DNA from 2 places in the Lactobacillus panisapium genome. Region 2 is predicted to be linked to the other one. Evidence: predicted binding sites of a transcription regulator. Region 2 holds the regulator's gene; the other holds the start of a gene.

Region 1 (11,709 bases), 920 kb from region 2:
GGTAATGAATTATATTCTGGCTGGCAGCCTGCTCAGTAAAAAGAGCCGGCGAGAACTCTACCGGGCGCGTCCGCCATATTATTATAATGGTGGTTTTTATAACGACGCCAGTTTAGGGCTAAAGACGGCTAATGGGGCAGGAGAAGGCTACTACACCTTCATGCGCAGCACGAAGACGGCGAAGACCATGATTATTATTCAGGCCAATAAGACGCGGAAGGGCGAATTTGCGGTTTTGAAAGATCGAATTGATAAAATTATGTTGCAGTTATTGAAGAAACATGGTAAGTAGTGAAAATATAATTGGTTGTACCTTGTTTTTTAGTTAATTGCATGCTAAAATTTTGTTGTGCCGCCATAGGGAAAGAACTCATTTTCTCCGGTAGCGAAAATGTAAATTTCTATATGTGGTCAGTAATGGTGGCACAAACACTGTGTGAGCTTAGTTCCGATTGTTGGTGGGACTAGGCTTTTTGTATTTTCTTTGCATTTATGTACTTTAAAATAGTAGTATGTATTTAAATAGGAGTATATAAAGGAGATCAATATGACAAGAGCTGAATTAAAAGCTGAAGCTAAAAGTCAGCTGCATGGTAATTGGATCTGGGCAGCTTGCGTTAGCCTAGTGCTTGTAATAATAATTGCTACTTTATTTGGACCAAGTATTAATACTATACTTAAAACATTGAATGATATGAATGAGGTGATGGGAAGTAGCCACCCAGAATCAGTCTTTAACCCAGCAATCTGGGCTGGAAGCATACTGAGCAATAGTGGAAGTGAATTTCTCAGCGGCTTCTTTATGCTGAGCATGGCTATTACCTTTTTAGCTTTTACTGAAGGTCGCAAATTTAATTTTTGGCGCTCGATCTTTTCCGTTTTTACCGATAATCGATTTGTTCCGGAACTATTGAATTACATTTTAAGCTATATTTTTCAAATTTTGTGGACATGTTTACTCATTATTCCCGGCTTTATTAAGTCTTATTCTTATGCCTTAACGCCGTACATTGTCAGTGATCTGGTTGCCAGTGGTCATGAAGTTCATGCAACTACCGGTATTACAGAAAGTAGGCGGCTGATGAACGGACACAAGTGGGAATTATTTGTACTTGATCTCAGTTTCATTGGGTGGACAATTCTTGCAGGGCTTACTCTAGGAATCGGTTTGATTTGGCTTATTCCGTATAAACAGACGACCAAAGCAAACTTTTACCGTAATTTGGCCGGTAACCAATTTAGACAATAATTTAATAAATAAACAAAATAAAGGACAGGCTCATTAAGCAGCCTGTCCTTTTCAGTTTGTTTAAATGTTTAGCTAAAATTTGTTTAAATCATCAATATTAAACAATTTTCCGGTATATTCGGAGCTTATGTCATCAGTATCTTTTAGCGCTTCTTTAATTTGGTTGGAATTTAAATGATCAATAAGATAAGCCTTTAAAGCAGTATTGGTTAGGTCATCTAAATCAGTTCTAGTTAGTTGGAGATACTTTTCTGCCAGTTTTTCTACTTTTTCATTCAGTTCAATTTTTTTCCTGCTCATTTTCCCACCTTCCAATAACCGCTTCTATTATAACATTTTCACGTATCAGGGCGGCCAGAAAGGAATAAAATTATATTTCAAATAAAAAAATTGCTGGTAGTGAATAATTGGAGTAGTATTTTATTCCAAATACTGTATAAAGTAAGGGCTTAAACAATGTTAAATATACTTACAAAGTCTGTTTTGCGAATTAGGCAATGGACTTTTTTGCGGGCGGCGCAAAGAACCTTAGTGATGCTAATGCCAATTGCTGTTATTGGTGCTTTTTTCAATCTGCTAAATGATTTGGTCTTTTCTCCAGATGGCCTGATTTATAACATTTTTAGTCTTGATAAAATCATGTCTGATCATATTTGGTATGCGGGTTCATTTGTTTGTCGCGGCATGATTGAAATAACGTTTGGGGTATTTGGCGTTTATGCCAGCTATTTTATGGCGCGCTATACCGCTAGAATCTACCATAAAGATTCAACAATGTCAGGAATGACTTCCGTTTTAATTATGCTCTTTTGTTCATATGCCTCTAACAGCGGCCACAGCAATCAAGTATCATTCACAATTAGCCTGTTGCAAATTAATGCTGTTTTTAGTGCATTAATTGTTGGTTTTTGTGTTGGACAGGTGTTTCATTTACTAGGAAAAAATTATGTGCCAGTAGAAAATGAAAGCACAAAGTGGATTCAGCATCGTGCTTGGGACGCAGTGTTGCCCTTTTTTGTTTCACTCGCTTTGGGAGTGGTGCTCGGGATTATTATTTATGAATTACAAATCAAATTACTCAATTCTGCTAGTTTTAACGAATTGGTCAGCCGGCTGCAAACCACGAACAACCTGTTAGAAGTCTTATTCTTATCATTAATAGTAACTTTTCTAAACTGGTTGGGGATCGGCTACCCTTTACATGCTTTTGCTGGCACGGTAAATAATGCTTACACTGCTGAGAATCTGACATATGCGTTTCAGCACGGTAGTTCGTGGAATGTGCCCTACAAGTACTTAGGTAGCTCGTTAATTAAGGCTTACGGTACGATGGGCGGCGCGAGTGTCATTTTAGCGGTGATTGTTTTACTGTTACTGCGGCACGGAAACAAGGAAATCGGCGCAATTGCACGGCTTAATTTAATCCCAGCAGCTTTTGGGTCAAGTTTAGGCTTTGCGGCTGGCCTGCCAATTATTCTTAATCCTGTTTTTATTTTACCAAGTATTTTAATTCCATTAATTAACATGACTTTAGCCGCAGGTGCAATCACATTGCGGATTATTCCTGTTTGTGTATATCCTATTTTAAAGGGAACTCCGGGACTATTGATTTCATTTTTTGGCACTAACGGCAACTGGACGGCTCTTTTGTTTGTGATGGTGCTTTTCGCCCTGGATTTATGCTTAATGTGGCCGTTTATCAGGATAAATGAAAGAGTAGAATTAAAACTGAAGTTGAGTAAAGGGGGCAGCAGCAATGCGTTTGCACAAAAATCCTAATTTAAAATGGTTGACTTTGTTAATTACACTCATGGTTGTCCTCGCCATCCCCAGTTATTTTTGGATGAAAAGGGATAATAAAGCCCGAGCCGAACGCAGCCGCTCACTGCTTTCACCGGTAATCATGGTGCCGGGATCGAGTGCAACGACCGAGCGCTTTAATGATTTGATTGACCAACTGAATAAAACAACCATGAATCAGCATAGTGTGCTCAAAGTTACTGTTTCACGTGAAGCAAAGCTGTCATACAGTGGTTCAATTGGGAAAAATGATTTAGAACCGATCATCATTATTGGTTTTGCTAATAATAAGGATGGGTATGCCAATATTAAGAAACAAGCCTATTGGTTGGATATTGCGTTTGACTCATTAATGCAAAATTACAAGTTTAATAATTTTAAGGCCTTCGGTCATTCAAACGGTGGCTTGATTTGGACATATTGGCTGGAGCATTATTATGCACAGTATGCAAGTGACACAAAAATGAAGCGGCTAATGACATTGGGGACGCCGTATAATTTTACTGAGAGCAATATCAAGAATCGCACACAAATGTTAGCTGATTTTATTAAAAAGCGTTCCGCTTTGCCTAAAAACCTTAAGGTTTATTCGTTATCTGGTGGCAAAAGCTACGAATCAGACGGCATTGTACCAGAAACAAGCGTTGCTGCGGGTAAGTTTATTTTTCAAAATCAGGTAAAGTCTTATACAGCGATGACCGTAACCGGCGAGAAAGCCGACCACTCGGATTTACCGCAAAATAAGCAGGTTATCCAGGCAATTCGGGAATACTTATTGAGAAAACCAGATCGACCAGTTAAGCCGGGAAAACAGCTGAAACCAAGAAGAAAGGATCGTAATACATGAAATATCAAGAACAGCCGACTAAAATCGAAGTTATTGGTGGCAGGGTCAACAATTTAAAAAATATCAATGTGGCCATTCCATTGCACCGATTTGTGGCAATATCAGGTTTAAGTGGTTCGGGTAAATCTAGTTTGGCAATGGGCATTCTGTATTCTGAAGGTGCCCGGCGCTACCTTGATTCGCTGGCGGCTTACACTAAAAGGCGAATAAGTCAGGTCGGGCGGGCACAAGTCGATGAGGTAAAGCACATCCCTTCGGCATTAGCCTTGCGCCAGCGGCCGAGTATTCCAGGCGTCCGGTCAACCGTTGGCACGGTAACAGAAGTTTTCAATGTTTTACGGCTAATTTTTTCCCGGTTAGGTTCGCCAGTTTGTCCCAATGGCCACCGGATGGCGCCAACAATCAAGATTGCTGAAGCGATGGATTTAACCGGTGAGGCAATGGGGCGTCTCACTTGCCCAACTTGTGGCGAACAATTCTATGCTTTTAGTGCAGAAGATTTTGCCTTTAATTCCGATGGCGCATGTAAAAAATGCCAAGGTTTAGGAACAGTAGAACAAATTGATGATAGTAAGATTATTGCTAACGAAGAATTAACTCTAGAAAATGGTGCCATGGCGACCTGGCAGATTCCGGGTCGCAATTGGATGTGGCGCATCGCCCGTGAACTTGGTGTTCGGACAGACGTACCGTACAAAGACTTGACTAAAGCAGAAAAGGAAATTGTTTTACACGGCAAGGAACGTAAGGTGCCGGTGGATTTGCCTACTTCAACGGGCCGAGTTTATCATCTCGATGCCTTATATGAAAATGCCTATAATGCTGTGGCCAATTCACGCAAAACTACGAAATCAGAGCGTGGACTGGAACGGATTAACTCTTTTTACCGTTTTAAAACCTGCCCGCGCTGTCATGGGCACCGGATTGACCCAAGTCGCTGGAGTCAATTGGTAGCTGGAAAAAATATTGTTGAGGCAGAACAACTTACGCTCGGTGAACTTGATGATTATATGAAAGAAATCGCAGCCTGGCTGCCAGATGATATGCAAGCTTTAGCGCAAAATCTGACGGGTGAATTGCTGCATCAGGTTAAGCCCCTACTAAAATTAGGGTTAGATTACTTGAGTTTAGCTCGTCAGGCTAATAGTCTTTCAACTGGTGAATTGCAGCGAATTCAATTGGGGCGCACCTTGCGGACAGAAACTACAGGAGTACTTTATGTGCTGGATGAACCATCTGTGGGACTGCACCCAGATAATGTTGCTGGGTTAATTGAGGTTTTTCACGAACTGGTCAATCAAGGCAATTCATTAGTCGTCGTTGATCATGAAACTTCAATTATAAGTGCTGCTGACTGGATTGTTGAAATTGGTCCGGGTTCAGGTTCGCAGGGTGGCCAGATAATTGCTGAAGGTTCGCCAAAAGAAATTGCGCAGAAACCAGAATCCCTAATTGGTCCGTATTTAAAAGGAACAGCTCCGCTTTATGTGCGGCCACAGGTGGATGCAAAGAAGCTTTTTAGTGAAGGCACAATTAAGTTTACTGTCAAAGGCCGCTTTAATTTACAAAATGTTCACACGCAAATTCCGGTTGGGCGGTTGACTGCAGTTACGGGTTTTTCTGGAGCAGGCAAAACAACGTTAATTCTTGATTCGCTCATTCCCGCATTAAATGCGCAAGAAAAACAGGTAGATGGTCCAAGCTGGGTAAAAGATTTGACTAGCGGTGGAATCAAAAACGTTATTAGCGTTGATTCCTCGCCGGTTGGCAAAAATCAGCGTTCTACGGTTGCTACTTATACTGATATTATGGATAATTTGCGCAAATTATTTGCCCGCCAGCCGTTAGCTCAAAAGCTAAAGTATAAGGCAGCGCATTTTTCCTACAATAATAAAGAAGGTGCCTGTCCGGCATGTGGTGGTACCGGAGCAATTTCACTTGATATTCAGTATTTGCCCGATATGGTTGAGACTTGTTCGGTTTGTGGTGGCCACCGGTTTAACCAAGACGTCTTGCGTGTAAAATGGCATGGACTGAGTATTGCAGACGTGCTTGATTATTCGGTTGACGATGCTTTGAAAGAACAGTTATTTAGGGATGAGCCTAAGATTGAAAAAACAATTACCACTTTGCATGATATGGGGCTAGGATACCTGCATTTAGGTGAATCAACACCTGCGTTGTCAGGCGGAGAAGCACAGCGGCTAAAATTGACTAGTCATCTCCACCGGCGGCAAAAAGGCAGTCTCTTTGTCTTTGATGAGCCAACAGTTGGTCTTCATCCACACGATGTTAGGACCTTGCTAGCTGTTTTTCAAAAATTACTGAAGCAGAAGGCAACGATTATTACGATTACTCATGATCTGGATATTATGGCTAATAGTGATTATATGATTGACATGGGTCCACGCGGTGGATTGCAGGGAGGAAAAATTGTTGCATGTGGGCAGCCTGTGGATATATCGCACAAAAAGGATAGTTTAACCGCCAAATATTTGGCTGAACACATGAATTTATATCAAAAATAGCATAATTATTAAACCTTGATAACAACAATAAAGTTGATTTATCAAGGCTTTTTTAGTTAAAAGGGGAAAATTCACAAGTTAAGCAAAAAAATGTGGAAAAGTAAGCAAAAAGGGTTGCATTCTGTGGATAACCTGCTACAATATTATATGTAAGCAGTTAGCAGTCGACAACGTCGAGTGCTAATTACCAAATTTAAACCTATTAAAGGGGTGTATATGTATGGCATATTTTGATAACGAATTTGACAATCTATTTAACGAATTAAATAATTCTTTCTTTAACAATGATGATAATGGCTCGATTCCAGTTCACTATTCGAGCATGAATATTTCTCCACAAGGCATGAACCAGAACGGTCAAATGCCTGGTCAACCAAAAAAGGAAAAACCAATTGGCGTTGACTTAGTCGAGCAAGCTAAAAACAATAAATACGATCCTGTAATTGGTCGTGATGAACAAATCCAAGAAGTAATTGAAATTTTAAGCAGACGTAAAAAGAATAATCCGGTTTTAGTCGGACCTGCAGGTGTTGGTAAAACCGCGATTGTTGAGGGCTTAGCACAAAAAATTGCTTCAGGTGATGTTCCTGACAAGATGAAAGATAAGCATATTATTGCAATTAACATTAATGATATGGTTGCGGGTTCTAGCCTTCGTGGTAGTTTCGAAGAGCGCCTGAAGAAGGTAATTGATGAAGCTAAAAAGAATCCAAACATCATCTTATTCATTGATGAAATTCATAACATTGTTGGTGCAGGTTCAACTGATTCTGAAAATAATAGTGGCGATGCTGCTAACATTTTGAAACCAGCTCTGGCTAGTGGTGACTTGAACTTAATCGGTGCAACGACAACAGGAGAATACCGTCGAATTGAAAATGATGCTGCTTTGGCACGTCGTTTCCAGCCAGTACAAGTTCCAGAGCCATCCGCTGATGTAACGGTTAAAATTTTAGAGGGTTTAAAGAAAAAGTATGAAGACTATCACCACGTTAAATACAGTGACAGTGCTTTACGCTTAGCCGTTGAATTATCACAACGCTACATTCAGGGTCGCTATTTGCCAGATAAGGCAATTGACTTAATGGACGAAGCTGGTGCTAAGAAGGGTCTTGACACTATTCCTAGTGATGAAGCATCAATTAAAAAGAGAATTGCTAGTCTTGAAAAGGAAAAAGAAGAGGCCGCTAAAAATGAGGACTACAACAAAGCTAGTGATTTGAAGAAGAAGATTGAGGAGTTACGTGAAAAAGCTGATCACGTTGATGATGCTGCAACTCCACGCGTAACCGACCAAGACATCTATGCTTTAATTGAAGCAAAAACTAAGATTCCAATGAGCGAACTTCATGCCAGTGAGGGACAAAAGAACCTTGATTTAGCTGCTAAATTAAAGAAGGCCGTTATTGATCAGGATAATGCAATTGACGTGATTACTGATGCAATTGCCCGTAAGCAAGTATTCAAGGATAACAATCGTCCAACTGGGTCATTCCTACTGACTGGTCCAACTGGTGTTGGTAAAACTGAGCTGGCTAAACAATTGGCAATTCAATTGTTCGGCGGTGAAAATCACCTGATTAGACTTGATATGTCCGAGTACCAAGACCAAATGGCAGTTAATAAACTGATTGGTTCAGCACCAGGCTATGTTGGCTACGGTGAAGGTGGACAATTAACTGAAAAAGTACGGCATCAACCATATAGCTTGATTTTGTTTGACGAAATTGAAAAAGCTAATCCACAAGTCTTTAACGCATTATTACAAATTATGGATGATGGTCGCTTAACCGATGCCCAAGGTAGAACTGTTTCATTTAAAGATACAATATTGATCATGACTTCAAATGCTGGGTATTCTGATAACTTACTCAAGGATGGTAAGGTGGACCATGATAAAATGATCAAAGCCTTAGAAGCTTACTTCAGACCAGAGTTTTTGAACCGGCTTGATGCAATCGTACCGTTCAATTCACTGACCGAAGAAGATATGACTAAGATCATTGATATTTACTTAAAGAAGATGTCACATGTCTTAGCTAAGAGGGATGTGAAAGTAGAAATTTCCCCTGAAGCAAAAGCTTACTTGGCAGAAAAAGGCTACGATAAGAAATTTGGTGCACGGCCACTACGTCGGGTAGTTGAGCAAGATTTGGAAACTCCAATTGCAAAATTGCTAATGAAGGAGCCTGACACCAAAGAAGTTAAGTTTACTGCAGATGACCAGCATGTTTACTTAAATGGTGATGCAGTTTTAACTATTACACCAAAAGCTGATAAGACCGATAAAACTAAATCTGAAACTAAAGAAAATAAGGACTAATTGAAAATTAGGCTAATTGCTAAACAGTAATTGAAGACTAGTTTCCGCTATTTCGCGGGAGCTAGTCTTTTTTTGTCTAAATTTGAAGTAGTAAATTTTTTCCTGCCCAATGGTTATTTGCCTTTTATCCTAATATAACTACTGATTGAGCTACTTGTTTCACGTGTGACACTCAAGCAGAGTTAACTATTTTTTTGCCAAAAAGATATTTTGGTAATTTGTGCAATAAAGGATTGACATCATTAAATTTATGGTCTAAATTAGTTAACAATTAACTATTAATTAAAAAGCTAATAATTTATTATTAGTTTATGTAACATAAGGAGTAATAAAGGGTGGATTGTTATGAAACAACGAGTAGAAGATCTTGATTGGAAAAATTTAGGCTTCGTTTATCGCGATTTACCATATCGCTATGAAGCTAAATATAAAGACGGCGAATGGCAAGAAGGAAAGTTGGTTGAGGATTCAACCATTACCCTTTCCGAAGGGGCAGAAGTACTGCACTATGGCCAAGAGATTTTTGAAGGTTTGAAAGCCTACCGGCGTGAGGACGGTAAAATCAACTTGTTTCGCCCAGATCAAAACGCTCATCGTTTTACTTTGTCAGCTCAGCGCTTGGCAATGCCACCATTTCCTGAAGACCGGTTTGTAGAGGCAGTAAAGCAAGTGGTGCATGCGAATGAAGAATTTGTGCCACCATATGATAGTGGCGCAACTCTTTATTTACGTCCATTCATGGTTGGTACCTCAAATGTTTTGGGTGTTCAAGCTGCCGATGAATACGTTTTTCGGATTTTTGCCGTTCCGGTAGGGGCTTATATCAAGGGCTTGAACCCAGCCGACTATATTGTCAGCGATTATGACCGTGCTGCCTATGCGGGAACTGGTCAAGCTAAAACCTCAGGTAACTATGCCAGCAGTTTATTGCCGTCGGTTGAGGCGCATAAGAATGGCTATGCCGATTGTTTGTATCTTGATCCACGTGAACATAAATATGTTGATGAGTTTGGTGGCGCCAACTTTTATGGCATTACCCAAGAAGGGCAATTTGTTACCCCTAAGTCAAAATCGATTTTAATTTCAATTACCAAACGGTCCTTGTTAGAGCTTGCTAAGGAGCAGGGATTAAATCCGGTTGAGCGTCAGATTACCTTGGAAGAAGCTTTTAAGATGAAGGAAGCTGGTGCAATGGGTACCGCAGCTGTTATTTCGCCGGTGGGCTCCATTACCTATAATGGTAAAAAGCATGTTATTTACAGTGAAACGGAAACTGGTCCGGTGACAACTAAACTGTACAATGAATTAGTTGATATTCAATACGGTAAAAAGAAGGGCCCAGAGGGCTGGGTACAAACACTGGATTAATCTTATTAGCAGGCTATGGTAAATCAACTACATCTCCTAATTATATTTACAATAGCTGCAAAAAAAGAGTCTGGGAAGAAACTATTTTCTTAGACCATTAAAAAAAAACGTTGAACTTACTGGTTCAACGTTTTTTCTGTATACATTCTTTCTTGGTCTTGTTATTATTTAATTATCCAACTTCAAATAGAACGGAGACCAAAAACAATGTACCAAAATTATACCACAGGCCAGACTGCTTTAGTACTTAATTTAGACTTTACTATTCCGCAAAATCACCTCGTTCATGCCATTAGTCAGTTTGTTGACTCTATTCCCCTAGCTGTGCTTGAGGGTAAGTCTTCTGCTACTGGCCGTCCAGCCTACCATCCGGCCCGGATGCTTAAAATCTTGCTTTTTGCCTATAGCCGCAAGGTCTTTTCCGGGCGCAAGATTGCCCAGATGCTAACTGAAAATCTGCCTATGATGTATTTGGCTGACCAGCAGACCATGTCCTATCACACGATTAATAACTTTCGTGCCAGCAAGCACGCCAACCAGCTGATTAAAAAGTGCTTCCTTTACTTTAACCACCTACTTCAAGAAGAGGGCCTGGTTTATGAGCATGCCCTTTTTATTGACGGTACCAAGGTTGAAGCTGATGCCAACAAGTATTCCTTTGTTTGGCGCAAGGCCGTTGACCGCTTCCAAGCTAAATTGCAGGATGAAGCATTGGCACTCTACCAAGAATTAGTGGAGGAAGAAGTGGTTAAGGCCATGGCAGCCGAAGAAGTGCAGAGCAGTCAGGGGCTAAACCAGCTGGCCAATGAAGTTGCAGCAGAAGTCGAGCGACTGGACCAAGCGATTGCCAATGAGCCGAAAGCAATTCCCGGCGGATCTAAGCAGAAGCAAAAACGGCGGCGCTTAAAAAAGCTGTTTCACCGAATCCGACGCGACTATCAGCCGCGTGCCCAGAAGTACGAAGAATACCAAGCGCTTTTTAAGGGTCGCAATAGCTTCTCTAAGACTGACCACGATGCCACCTTTATGCGCATGAAGGAAGACCCGATGCTTAACGGGCAGCTAAAGCCGGGCTACAATCTGCAGGTTGCGACCAGCAATCAGTATGTTATTGATTATGCCCTGTATCCTAACTCAACTGACACCAGAACCTTGGTACCTTTTCTTGAGCAGCTGGCCGTTTTAGGCGACTTTGATACAATTGTCGCTGATGCGGGCTACGGCAGCGAGTATAACTACGCTGAGCTAACCGACCACTTTGGCAAGCAATTTTTAATTCCTTACACTACTTATGAAAAGGAACAGAAGCGCAAGTATCGTCATGACCCGACTAAGCTAGACAACTGGTATTATGATGAAACCGAGGATTATTACTTAGACCATCAGGGCGTGCGCTTCAACTTTAAACACTACTCGACTAGACACGACCGTTACGGCTTTACCCGTCAGTTTAAAGTCTATGAAGCAGATGAGTTTCAGCTAAATGCGGCCAAAACTGCTCTAGCTAAAACGCCCAGCGGGCGCCAGCGCCAGCTCAATTACAATCCCACCTGGCAGTACTTCAAAGCCCAGGTCCAAGCAGCTCTTCAAAGTA
Region 2 (11,709 bases):
ATGGTTCCGGTTGCTCTGAAGGCGAAGTCTTTGTTGCAATGATGCAGAAAGGGTATGACGAAGCACGGAAAAAAGCTAAATTTTATGATTACCTTGAAGTGCAGCCACCAGCAAATTATTCGCAGTTAATTGAGGATCATTTAATTGCCGACCAAGCAGAATTGGAAGAAATCCTAACCAATATCTATAAGTTGGGGCATGAACTAGATAAACCAGTTGTTGCAACTGGCGATGCTCATTATTTGGAAGAACATGATGCTATTTACCGGACAATTTTAATTTCTGCTCAGCGTAGTAATCCTGAACGAAACAAGAAACAAGCCGATTTGCATTTTTATACAACGCAAGAAATGCTTGATGCGTTTAGCTTTTTAGGTGAAGAAGCAGCAAAAGAGATTGTAATTACTAATCCAAACAAGATTGCTGAATCCGTTGAAGAAATTGCGCCGATTAAGGATGGACTGTATCCACCTCATATTGAAAATTCCGACGAGGAAATGAAACGGCTAACTTACGATAAAGCGTATGAACTCTATGGCAAGCCACTTCCAAAAATTGTTCAAGATCGTTTGGATATGGAATTAAATTCGATTATATCTAACGGCTATGCCGTTATTTACTTGATTTCTCAACGACTAGTAGCTAAGTCAAATAAAGATGGCTATTTAGTTGGTTCACGGGGATCGGTTGGATCTAGTCTAGTTGCAACAATGTCTGGTATTACTGAAGTTAATCCTTTGGCGCCGCATTATCGATGTCCCGAGTGCCAGTATTCAGAGTTTTTTGAAAATGGTGAATATGGTTCTGGTTATGACTTGCCCGACAAAAAATGTCCTAAATGTGGTGCCGAACTCGTTAAAGATGGTCAAGATATTCCGTTTGCAACTTTCCTAGGCTTTCACGGCGATAAGGTCCCAGATATCGATTTGAATTTTTCCGGTGACTATCAGCCTGTTGCCCATAATTTTATTCGGGTTATGTTTGGCCCAGGCAATTCATATCGTGCTGGTACTATTGCTACTGTGGCTGATAAAACGGCCTATGGCTATGCTAAGCATTACGATGAAGAAAAAGAACTTAATTTAAGAAAAGCCGAACTAGATCGGTTGGCCGCTGGCGTCAGTGGAGTAAAAAGAACGACGGGCCAGCACCCAGCGGGAATCGTCGTTGTTCCTGACGACATGGACATTTACGATTTCACGCCTGTTCAATATCCAGCCGATGATGTTGACGCTGCTTGGAAAACCACGCACTTTGACTTCCATTCAATTCATGATAATATCTTAAAATTTGATATTTTAGGACACGATGACCCGACGATGATCAGAATGCTGCAAGATTTATCTGGAGTTGATCCACTGACTATTCCACCAGATGATCCAGGTGTCATGTCACTCTTCTCAAGTCCAAAAATATTAGGAGTAACTCCTGAACAAATTCAGTCAAAAACTGGAACGCTAGGGGTGCCAGAATTTGGAACTAGATTTGTTCGTGGAATGCTGGAAGAAACCAAGCCAACCACATTTTCTGAATTGTTACAGATTTCTGGACTTTCTCATGGTACTGATGTTTGGCTAGGCAATGCCGAAGAACTTATCAATGATGGAACTTGCAAGTTGAAAGATGTAATTGGGTGTCGGGATAACATCATGATGGACTTGATTCACTGGGGGGTAAAACCAGAGGTTGCATTTTCCACGATGGAATCTGTTCGTCACGGTCGTGGTATTAGTGATGATGACATGGCAGTTTTGAAGAAAAATGATAAAATCCCCGACTGGTATATTGAGTCTTGTTTGAAGATTAAATATATGTTCCCGAAGGCCCACGCGACTGCTTATATTCTAATGGCTTTGCGGATTGCTTGGTTTAAAGTATATTACCCTGAAATTTACTACACTGCTTACTTTTCTGTGCGGGCTGACCTCTTTGACTTAGTTGCAATGAGTCATGGTAAAAATACTGTCAAGAAAGCAATGGCGGATATTCAAGAAAAGGGTAATGATGCCTCAGCAAAGGATAAAAGCTTATTAACTGTTTTAGAAATTGCAAATGAGTGTCTTGAGCGGGGAATTAAGATTAAAATGGTTGATATCAATAATTCGGAAGCAACTAATTTTAAGATTATTGATAAGCACACTATTTTGGCTCCGTTTAACGCTGTTCCCGGTCTAGGAAATAATGCCGCAAAGCAAATCGTGGCTGCTCGGACCGAGCAAGAATTTCTCTCCAAAGAAGACTTATCTAAGAGAGGAAAAGTTTCGCAAACAATTATGGATTATTTAGAAGAAAATGAAGTTTTGGAAGGGATGCCTGACCAAAATCAACTTTCACTCTTTTAAATTTTGCAGTATTAATATAATTATGGTATACTTCTTAAAGAAGTTCGAATAAATGATTCGGAGTGAGCAAGTTTTGCTCACTCTTTTTATTACGGAGGAAAGTACTTGACGAAAGTTAAAGATTCTGTACTTGCAGAGATCAAACCAATCATTGAACAACGCAATGATGAATTTGTAGATATTGAATACGTAAAAGAAAAAGGTCAAAATTATTTAAGAATATATGTTGACCGCGAAAATGGAATTGATATGGACGAAATAGCTGGACTTAGCGAATTAATTTCCGCCAAGTTAGATGAAATCGAGCCTGATCCATTCCCTGATCCTTACGTTTTAGAATTATCTTCTCCTGGTATCGAACGACCTTTAAAATCTGAGAAGGATTGGCAAAAAGCATTGAATAATTACGTTCACGTTGGCCTTTACCAAAAAGTTCTCGGTGAAAAAGAATACGAAGGTACGTTAAAGTCATTTAATACTGATGAAATCGAATTAGAAGTAAAGATAAAAACAAGGCGGAAACAATTAACTATTCCCCGTAAGTTAATTGCAAATATACGTTTTGCAATTGAATTTTAGAAAGGCTGATTAAAACTTATGTCTAAAGAAATGCTAGAGGCGTTTGCTACTTTAGAAAAAACAAAGGGTATCAAACAAGATGTGATTGTTGAAGCTATCGAGGCAGCGCTTGTTGCGGCATATAAAAAGAATTATAATCAGGCAACCAATGTTGTTGTTGAATTTGATGAACGCCGAGGCGATTTCAAATTAATGACTGAGAAAGTTGTTGTTGAAGAAGTTCACGATGACAGACTGGAGATCAGTTTGAAAGATGCCTTAGCCATTAATAAAGCATACGAATTGGGCGATAAAATCAGATTTGAAGTTGCACCTAAGAACTTTGGTCGAATTGCTGCACAAACAGCTAAACAAGTTATTATGCAACATTTGCGGGAAGCTGAAAGAAACCATATCATTAACGAATATTCACAATATGAAGATGAATTGATTACGGGTACAGTTGAACGGCGCGACAACCGCTTTGTTTATGTTAAAATTGGTAATGTTGAAGCTGTTATGCCTAGAAACGACCAGATGCCTAACGAAACTTATAACCCTCAAGACCAGATTCGGGTACTTGTCACTCATGTTGGTTCTGATACCAAGGGCGCACAAATTACTGTTTCACGGACAGCTCCTGATATGGTTAAGCGTCTTTTTGAACAAGAAGTTCCTGAGATTTACGATGGGACGGTAGAAATTGTTTCGATTGCGCGTGAAGCGGGAGACAGAACTAAGATTGCCGTTAAGTCTAACGATCCAAACATTGATCCTGTTGGTACTTGTGTCGGTCAACGCGGTGCCCGAGTTCAAAACGTAGTTAATGAACTAGGTGGCGAGAATATTGACGTCGTTAAGTATGAAGAAGATCCGTCTGATTTTATTGCCAATGCATTGAACCCTGCAGAAGTTATTGCGGTTCAATTTGGCGATGAAGAAGATGAAAAAAGTGCATTGGTAATTGTTCCGGATTACCAGTTATCGCTTGCCATTGGTAAAAAGGGTCAGAATGTTCGTTTAGCTGCTCGGCTAACGGGCTACAAGATTGACATCAGGCCAGAATCAGAAGTTGAGTTTGTCGATGAAAGCTCAAACGAAGCCAATCAGGAAAATGAAGATGCCGCTTTAAACGATGTAGTAGATGAAGCCGCTGAAGATATTGCTGATTCCGTTTCAGCTGACGATGATTCTTCAGTTGATGATGAAGATGAGAATGCCGCTACTTCTACTCAAGAAGATGAAGAAACAGAGCAAGATGCTGAACTAACTTCTACTGAAAGTGAAGATACTGTCGACGAATAAGGCAGGGGGTGAACTCTTTTGAAAAAAAGAAAAATTCCGATGCGGAAAGATTTATTAACCAATACCATGCAACCGAAAAAAGAGTTAGTTCGGATTGTAATTGATAAGGAAAAAAACATTTCTGTTGATCCTACAGGGAAAAAGCCAGGACGTGGTGCATATGTATCGCTTGATCCTGATAAAATTGAGCAAGCAAAAGAAAAAGGAGTTCTTGAGCGAAGCTTAGGTGTTAAAATTGCCGCTTCATTTTATGAAGAATTATATTCCTATGTTGATCATCAAAAAGCAAGAAAAGAATTGTTTGGTGATGATTAAAGTTGCAAAATAGACAAAAGGCATTGAATTTGCTAGGGCTTGCTGAGCGAGCTGGTAAGCTTGTTTCCGGTTTGGAAATCGTATCAGTTGGCTTAAAGGCAAAAAAAGTTAAAATAGTAATTTTGGCTAATGATAGTCACGCGGATACAAGCGAAAAGCTTACTCGAATTGCTAAGCAAAATGATGTTACTGTCATTTCTGAATTCAGCAGTAGCGAGATATCGCATGCAATAGGTAAAAACCGTAAGGTATTGGGGATTACTGATACAGGTTTTTGCAAAGCGTTAATACAAAAGATAAATGAAGGAGTGTGATTTGATGGCTAAGAAAAGAATCTATGAAATTGCAAAAGATTTAGGCATCGATAATAAAGATGTGGTCAATAAGGCGAAAGACCTTGGCTTTGATGTAAAAAATCATATGTCATCACTAGAGGATTCACAAGTGAATCAGTTAAAGGGTAGTTTTCGTAACCCCGCTCCCGCCAAAAAGCAAGAAAAAGCTGCTAAAAAGAGTAGCAAGATTAAGATTTCTGTTACTTCCATCCGTAAAAATGAGAAAAACCATGAAGACGGTAAAAGTAATAAGAACAATCGGCACAATAATAATCACCGTTCAAACAACCGCAATCGCAAAGAGCAAGATCATTCACAGCAACGTTCTAACCGAGAACAATCCACAAGAACACAGAAACCCGCTGCACAAGATCTTTTGAAGCAATTAAAACAAAAACAGAGAGTTGAAGAGAGTACGCTGAATCGTCAAACTGAAAAGGCTCGTGAGTCTTATAAGAATAATACAAGTAAACCACAAGAAACTAAGGAAGAAACCAGTGCCAAGAAGCAAGAAGTTGTTAAAGTAAAGAAAGTTGAAACTTCTGCTCCTAAAGTGACCGGTCCTAAAATTATTAAGCCCTCGCCAGCTAGAATGAAGCAGAACCAAACTGCTACTTCAGAGCGGCCAAAGGCTATCGACAATAATTCTGTTCCAGAGCCTGCCAAAGAAGAAAAGCGTCGTGGTAATGGCCATAATTCACGTAATAATGGTAAACCAGGTCGCAAAGGAAAGAATCAAGCATTTGGCAATAACAACAATACTTATTCTAAGCACCAAGAGAAGCGTAAGCGCAAGAATAAGAAACGGCAATATGAACAAATGCCGAAAAAGCAGCCAACTCAAAGAAAAGAGCGTCCATTACCAGAAACTTTAGTTTATGAAGTTGGGATGAATGCACAAGATTTGGGTAAAATTCTTCACCGTGAACCAGCAGAAATTGTTAAAAAGTTATTCATGCTTGGTGTAATGACTAATCAAAATCAATCTTTGGATAAGGACGCAATTGAACTAGTAGCGGCTGAATACGGAATTAATGCTGAAGAAAAAGTTCATGAGGACATGTCTGATATTGATAACTTATACAATAAGAGAATGGAAGCCTCTAAGGAATCTAAGCATCAGATTAAGCGTCCACCTGTAGTAACAATCATGGGTCACGTTGACCACGGAAAGACGACTTTACTTGATCGTTTACGTCATACTCATGTTACCGACCATGAAGCTGGCGGTATTACGCAAAAGATTGGTGCATATCAGGTTAGAATTGATAATCATTTGATTACCTTCTTGGATACCCCTGGACACGCGGCCTTTTCAAATATGCGTGAACGTGGTGCAGAGATTACTGATATTGTTGTTTTGGTCGTAGCTGCTGATGACGGTGTAATGCCACAAACAATTGAAGCGATTGATCATGCTAAAAGCGCTAAAGTTCCAATTATTGTTGCAATCAATAAAATGGATGCTCCAGGCGCCAACCCACAACATGTTACTGAGCAATTGATGAAGTATAATCTTATTCCAGAAGATTACGGTGGCGATACCATCTTTGTTAATATTTCTGCCAAAACTGGTGAAAATGTTGATGAATTATTGCAAATGATTTTACTTCAAGCTGATGTGATGGAATTAAAGGCTGATCCAAAACAAAAAGCTATCGGTACTGTTATTGAAGCTCGGTTATCTCGTGGACGTGGTCCAGTTGCCGACTTGTTAGTTCAACAAGGTACGCTTCATACTGGTGATCCAATTGTTGTTGGTAACCGGTTTGGTCGTGTTCGGGTAATGACCAATGATCGTGGTCGGCAGGTTGAAAAGGCAACACCTTCAATGCCAGTTGAAATTACTGGTTTGAATGATGTTCCTGAATCAGCCGATAAGATCGTTGTCTTTGATGACGAAAAGACTGCTCGAAGTGTTGGTGAGCAAAGAGCTCAACAAGCATTACAACAATCACGTGAAAATGTTACTCATGTTACTCTTGATAATTTGTTTGACACAATGAAGAAAGAGAATATGAAGGAAGTCGATGTTGTCTTAAAGGCAGATGTTCAAGGTTCGACAGAAGCTTTGCAACAATCTCTAGAAAAGATTGAGGTAGAGGGCGTTCGCGTTAACATTATTCACGCAGGCGTAGGTGCCGTTAATGAATCTGATGTCACATTGGCTGGTGCTTCCAATGCCTTCATCATCGGCTTTAATGTTCGACCAACGGCAACTGCTAAGTCGCAAGCTGAGGCTGATGGTGTCGATATTCGCTTATACAGTATTATTTACAAGGCGATTGATGATGTTAAGGCAGCTATGCAAGGAATGCTTGAGCCAACATACGAGGACAAGGTTGTCGGCAACTTAACAGTTCGTGAAACTTGGAAAGTTTCTAAAGTTGGAACTATTGCTGGTGCTTTTGTTGACTCGGGTTACATCACACGCGATTCTGATGTCAACTTAATTCGTGACGGTGTGGTCATTTATAACGGTAAAGTTGCTTCACTTAAGCGATTTAAGGATGATGCTAAAATTGTTAAGCAAGGTTTTGACTGTGGTTTGACAATTGAAGGCTATAATGACATTAAAATTGGTGATGAATTAGAAGCAGTTGAACAGCAAGAAGTTAAGCCTAACTAGTTTGACGGGGAGGAAAACATGAAACACAGAGTAGGTCGTGTTGAAGGAGAGATCCTCCGTGAATTAACCAAAATTCTGCGGAAAAATATTCGTGATCCACGCGTAAGCGATGTTACAATTACTGCAGTTGAATGTACTAATGATTTGTCGTATGCAACTGTTTACTACAGCATTCTTTCTGAAAATCCAAAAAAGGAAGAAGAAGCTGCTGCAGGACTTGAAAAAGCAAAGGGCATGATGCGTCATTTGCTTGGTCAAATTTTAACAGTTTATAAAGTGCCTGAATTAATTTTCAAGCGAGACAATTCAGTAAAATATGGTAGTAAAATTGATCGACTAATTGCTGAAGTTAAAAAGCAAGATGAAGATCGAAATAATTAACCAAAAAGCGCTGTTGGGCGCTTTTTTAGTGGGTAAGGTAAAATGATAAATGGAATTTTAGTGGTTGATAAAGACAAAGGCATGACCAGTGCTGACGTCGTCTACCATTTACGTAAAGCCCTTCATATTAGGAAAATCGGTCATGCTGGTACTTTGGATCCCGATGTAACTGGTGTTTTGCCAATAGCGATTGGTCAGGCTACCAAGTTAATTGAACTAATGCATACGCAAAATAAGAAATATGTGGGAACAGCTATTTTAGGCTATGCTACTGATAGCTATGATATAAGTGGCAAGGTTCTCAAGAGTCAGAAGTTGACTGATCCGATTGCAAAAGAAGAAATTGAACAGCAAATGAAAAAATTTGTTGGCCAAATTGAACAAGTACCACCAATTTATTCAGCTGTCCGGGTTAATGGTAAGCATCTATATGAATACGCTCGTGAGGGTATCGAAGTAGACCGGCCAAAAAGGCAAGTGCAAATTTTTGCCTATGATACTATGTCTGAACCGGTATTTGATTCAAAAACCGGTTTTCAAGAATTTGATTTTCAAATTGAATGCAGTAAAGGTACATATGTAAGATCCCTTGTTAATGACTTAGGCACCCGGCTCGGGGTTCCAGCCGTGATGAAAACATTACGCCGGACTGCAAGTTCTGGTTTTACCATTGATCAAGCGGTTAAACTTGATCAAATTATTGCTCATCCTGATGAAGTGACCAACTTTATTCAACCAATTGATGCCTTTTTTAAGGACTATGAAACTTGCGATTTAACTAGTGGTCAATGGCTGAAAGTAAAAAATGGCAATTCAATCCCTTTGAAAACGAATGCAAAAAAGGTTGCATTAAGGTACAATAATAGCGTTAAAGCAATCTATCAAAAGGATGATGCTGTTTATCGCCCTGATTTGATGCTGTTACAAAACGAATAGGTGAAATGAAGGTTATTTATCGTGCACATTATCCATTTAACTTACCCCATCGGCGAAAAGCTATTTCCAACTAATATTATCTTAGCGCTTGGTTTTTTTGATGGCGTCCATCTCGGACACCAGCAGTTAATTAAAATTGCCAAAAAAAAGGCAGACGACAAGCACTTGCCTTTGGTTGTAATGACCTTTGACCGTCATCCTAAAGAGGTTTACCAAAATTCACAAGTTACCTATATAGATAATTTAGGTGAAAAAGCCTATAAAATGCAAAAACTTGGTGTCGACTATTTATTGGTCATGCATTTTAATGAGCAATTTTGCCAGTTAACTGCACAAGAATTTGTTGATAACATTGTCGTCAAACTGGGTGCTGACACGGTAGTGGCTGGCTTTGATTATACTTATGGTCCTAAAGATATTGCTAATATGAAAAATTTTCCTAAATTTGCTAGAGGCAGATTTGAAATAATTGATGTTCCGAAACAATCTTATGATGGTCAAAAGATTGGCTCGACGGAAATTAAAAAGGCAATTACTGCTGGTCAGATGGACTTAGCACAAAAACTTTTGGGTGCGCCATATGTTATGTCTGGGACAGTAGGTCATGGTCTGCGTAATGGGCATAAATTGGGCTTTCCTACAGCTAATCTAGTATGGGATACTAACAAAGTGGTGCCAAAGGTTGGCGTGTATGCAACCCGAACTAAAATTAAGGGTCAATGGTATGACTCAATGACTAGTGTTGGCTATAATGTAACTATTAATGATAATAAGAAGATTTTTATTGAATCTAATTTATTTGGGTTTAATGAAGAAGCTTATGACGAGGACATGGTTATAAAGTGGTACAAGTATACACGTGGTGAGATTAAGTTTGCTAACTTGAACGAGCTAAAAATGCAGATGAAACAAGATGAAGCTGAAATAAAGGCTTATTTTGCCCAGAGAAACTAATAAATTCTTCCGGTTAATTAGAAAACTGCATTTTGTCATAAAAAAGTTTAGCACTCGACTTGACATTCTGCTAAAAACTAGTATCATAATAATTGTTAGCACCTGATAAGTATGAGTGCTAAAAGTGAGGGCGATTTTTATGTTGACCGAACGTCAAGAATTAATTTTAAAGACAATTATTAATGATTTTACGCAAACGCATGAACCGGTTGGATCTAAAACGGTCATGAATCAGTTGCCAATTAAAGTTTCTAGTGCAACTATTCGTAATGAAATGGCTGCTTTGGAAGACAAGGGATTACTTGAGAAAACACACCTTTCAAGTGGACGCGTACCGTCTACTGAAGGATATCGGTATTACTTAGATAATTTACTTGAACCTCTTCAAATCCCGTCGTCTGTTTACCAGAAAATTGTTAGTCAATTAGATCAGCCTTTTCACCAAGTCAACGAGATTGTACAGGAAGCTGCCAAAATTCTTTCTGACTTGACTAATTACACTGCTTTTGCAGAGGGACCCGAAAATAGTGATTTAACTATCACTGGCTTTCGAATCGTACCGTTATTTAATCGCCAAATTATGGCAATCTTGGTAACTAGTGATGGTAACGTCCATAGCCAAGTTTACAGCTTACCTTATAATGTTCACGGTGATGAAGTAGAAAAAGCTGTGCGGATGATTAACGATGAGCTCGTAGGAAAAGCTTTAAGTGAGATAACTCCTACCTTGCTTAATCAGACCTTGGGTAAAAAGCTAACGAGTAATCATGTAAGCGAACTAATTGATTTAGTTGAAGATGTTATTAACGATGCTGCTAGTGAGCAGATGTACGTTGATGGTCAAATCAACTTATTGAATAATAGTTCGTTTGATGATGTTTCTAGCTTGCGTTCACTATATGAATTGATTGATCACAATGATTTGATTTCTAATTTTGTTGATGACAAGACTAATTCAGATGGTGGCAAATATCCGGTACGTGTAAGTTTGGGTTCTGAATTGTCAAATGATTTGTTAAGAGATTATAGTCTGCTTACGGCAGAGTATAGCGTTGGCTCCCATGGCAAGGGCATAATTGCTTTACTTGGCCCGAATAATATGCCATATTCACAAGTTATTGGCCTTTTGGAATACTTTAGAAATGAATTGGCTAAGAAACTACTTGAATATTATGGTAGGTTTAAATAAAGGAGGTTAGCCGTGAGTAAGGAAAAATATGTTAGCGAAAAAGATTTGGCCAAAGATAAAAGTCAAACAGAAAAAGCTAAAAAAGATGAAAAAAGCAAAGTAAGTACTAAGGTTGACGAACACAAAGATCAAAAATCCGCAGAAAAAAAGCTTGCGGAAAATTTAGCCAAAGCTCAAGAAGAAAAGAAAGACTTGGAGGACAAATTCCTTCGTAGTCAAGCGGAAATGCAAAATATGCAAAATCGCTACAATAATGAGCGTGCACAATTAATCAAGTATGAATCACAATCTTTAGCAAAGGATGTTCTACCAGCAATGGATAACCTTGAACGTGCCTTGAATACTAAAGTAGATGATGAAGCTTCTAAACAACTTAAAAAGGGTGTCCAAATGACTTTGGATTCTTTGATTAAGGCGATGAAGGATCATGGTATCAGTGAAATTGAAGCTGAGGGAGCTAAATTTGATCCTAATTTACATCAAGCAGTACAAACTGTAGAAGCTGAAAATGATGAACAAAAAGATCACGTTGTTCAAGTTTTACAAAAAGGATATTCATATAAAGATCGTACACTAAGACCAGCAATGGTTGTTGTTGCACAATAATTGAAAGGAAGATTATTAATGTCAAAAGTTATCGGTATTGACCTCGGAACCACTAACTCAGCAGTAGCAGTTTTAGAGGGTAAAGAACCAAAGATTATTACTAACCCAGAAGGTAACCGTACCACTCCATCCGTTGTCGCATTTAAAGATGGTGAAATT

What was found. The regulator HrcA, encoded in region 2, represses chaperone genes, less so after heat shock. The targets are predictions, from matches to a motif close to TTAGCACTCNNNNNNNNNGAGTGCTAA.
Region 1: a site for HrcA is predicted at 6,582-6,608, ahead of GYM71_RS10110 (ATP-dependent Clp protease ATP-binding subunit). Genes of this name have one in related genera too.

Annotation. Positions count from the first base shown of each region.
Region 1 is NZ_CP048268.1:2,134,015-2,145,723, reverse strand. Features, by position in the region: gene GYM71_RS10140 (serine hydrolase domain-containing protein) at 1-292, shown strand, start outside; gene GYM71_RS10135 (DUF975 family protein) at 548-1,249, shown strand; gene GYM71_RS10130 (hypothetical protein) at 1,322-1,549, opposite strand; gene GYM71_RS10125 (PTS sugar transporter subunit IIC) at 1,706-3,028, shown strand; gene GYM71_RS10120 (alpha/beta hydrolase) at 3,006-3,896, shown strand; gene GYM71_RS10115 (ATP-binding cassette domain-containing protein) at 3,893-6,424, shown strand; gene GYM71_RS10110 (ATP-dependent Clp protease ATP-binding subunit) at 6,645-8,747, shown strand; gene GYM71_RS10105 (branched-chain amino acid aminotransferase) at 9,093-10,115, shown strand; partial or broken gene GYM71_RS10100 (IS1182 family transposase) at 10,323-11,709, shown strand, end outside.
Region 2 is NZ_CP048268.1:1,210,482-1,222,190, reverse strand. Features, by position in the region: gene GYM71_RS05770 (PolC-type DNA polymerase III) at 1-2,342, shown strand, start outside; gene rimP (ribosome maturation factor RimP) at 2,448-2,921, shown strand; gene nusA (transcription termination factor NusA) at 2,940-4,205, shown strand; gene rnpM (RNase P modulator RnpM) at 4,224-4,520, shown strand; gene GYM71_RS05750 (ribosomal L7Ae/L30e/S12e/Gadd45 family protein) at 4,523-4,834, shown strand; gene infB (translation initiation factor IF-2) at 4,839-7,484, shown strand; gene GYM71_RS05740 (ribosome-binding factor A) at 7,503-7,865, shown strand; gene truB (tRNA pseudouridine(55) synthase TruB) at 7,908-8,801, shown strand; gene ribF (riboflavin biosynthesis protein RibF) at 8,823-9,755, shown strand; gene hrcA (heat-inducible transcriptional repressor HrcA) at 9,895-10,944, shown strand; gene grpE (nucleotide exchange factor GrpE) at 10,957-11,550, shown strand; gene dnaK (molecular chaperone DnaK) at 11,569-11,709, shown strand, end outside.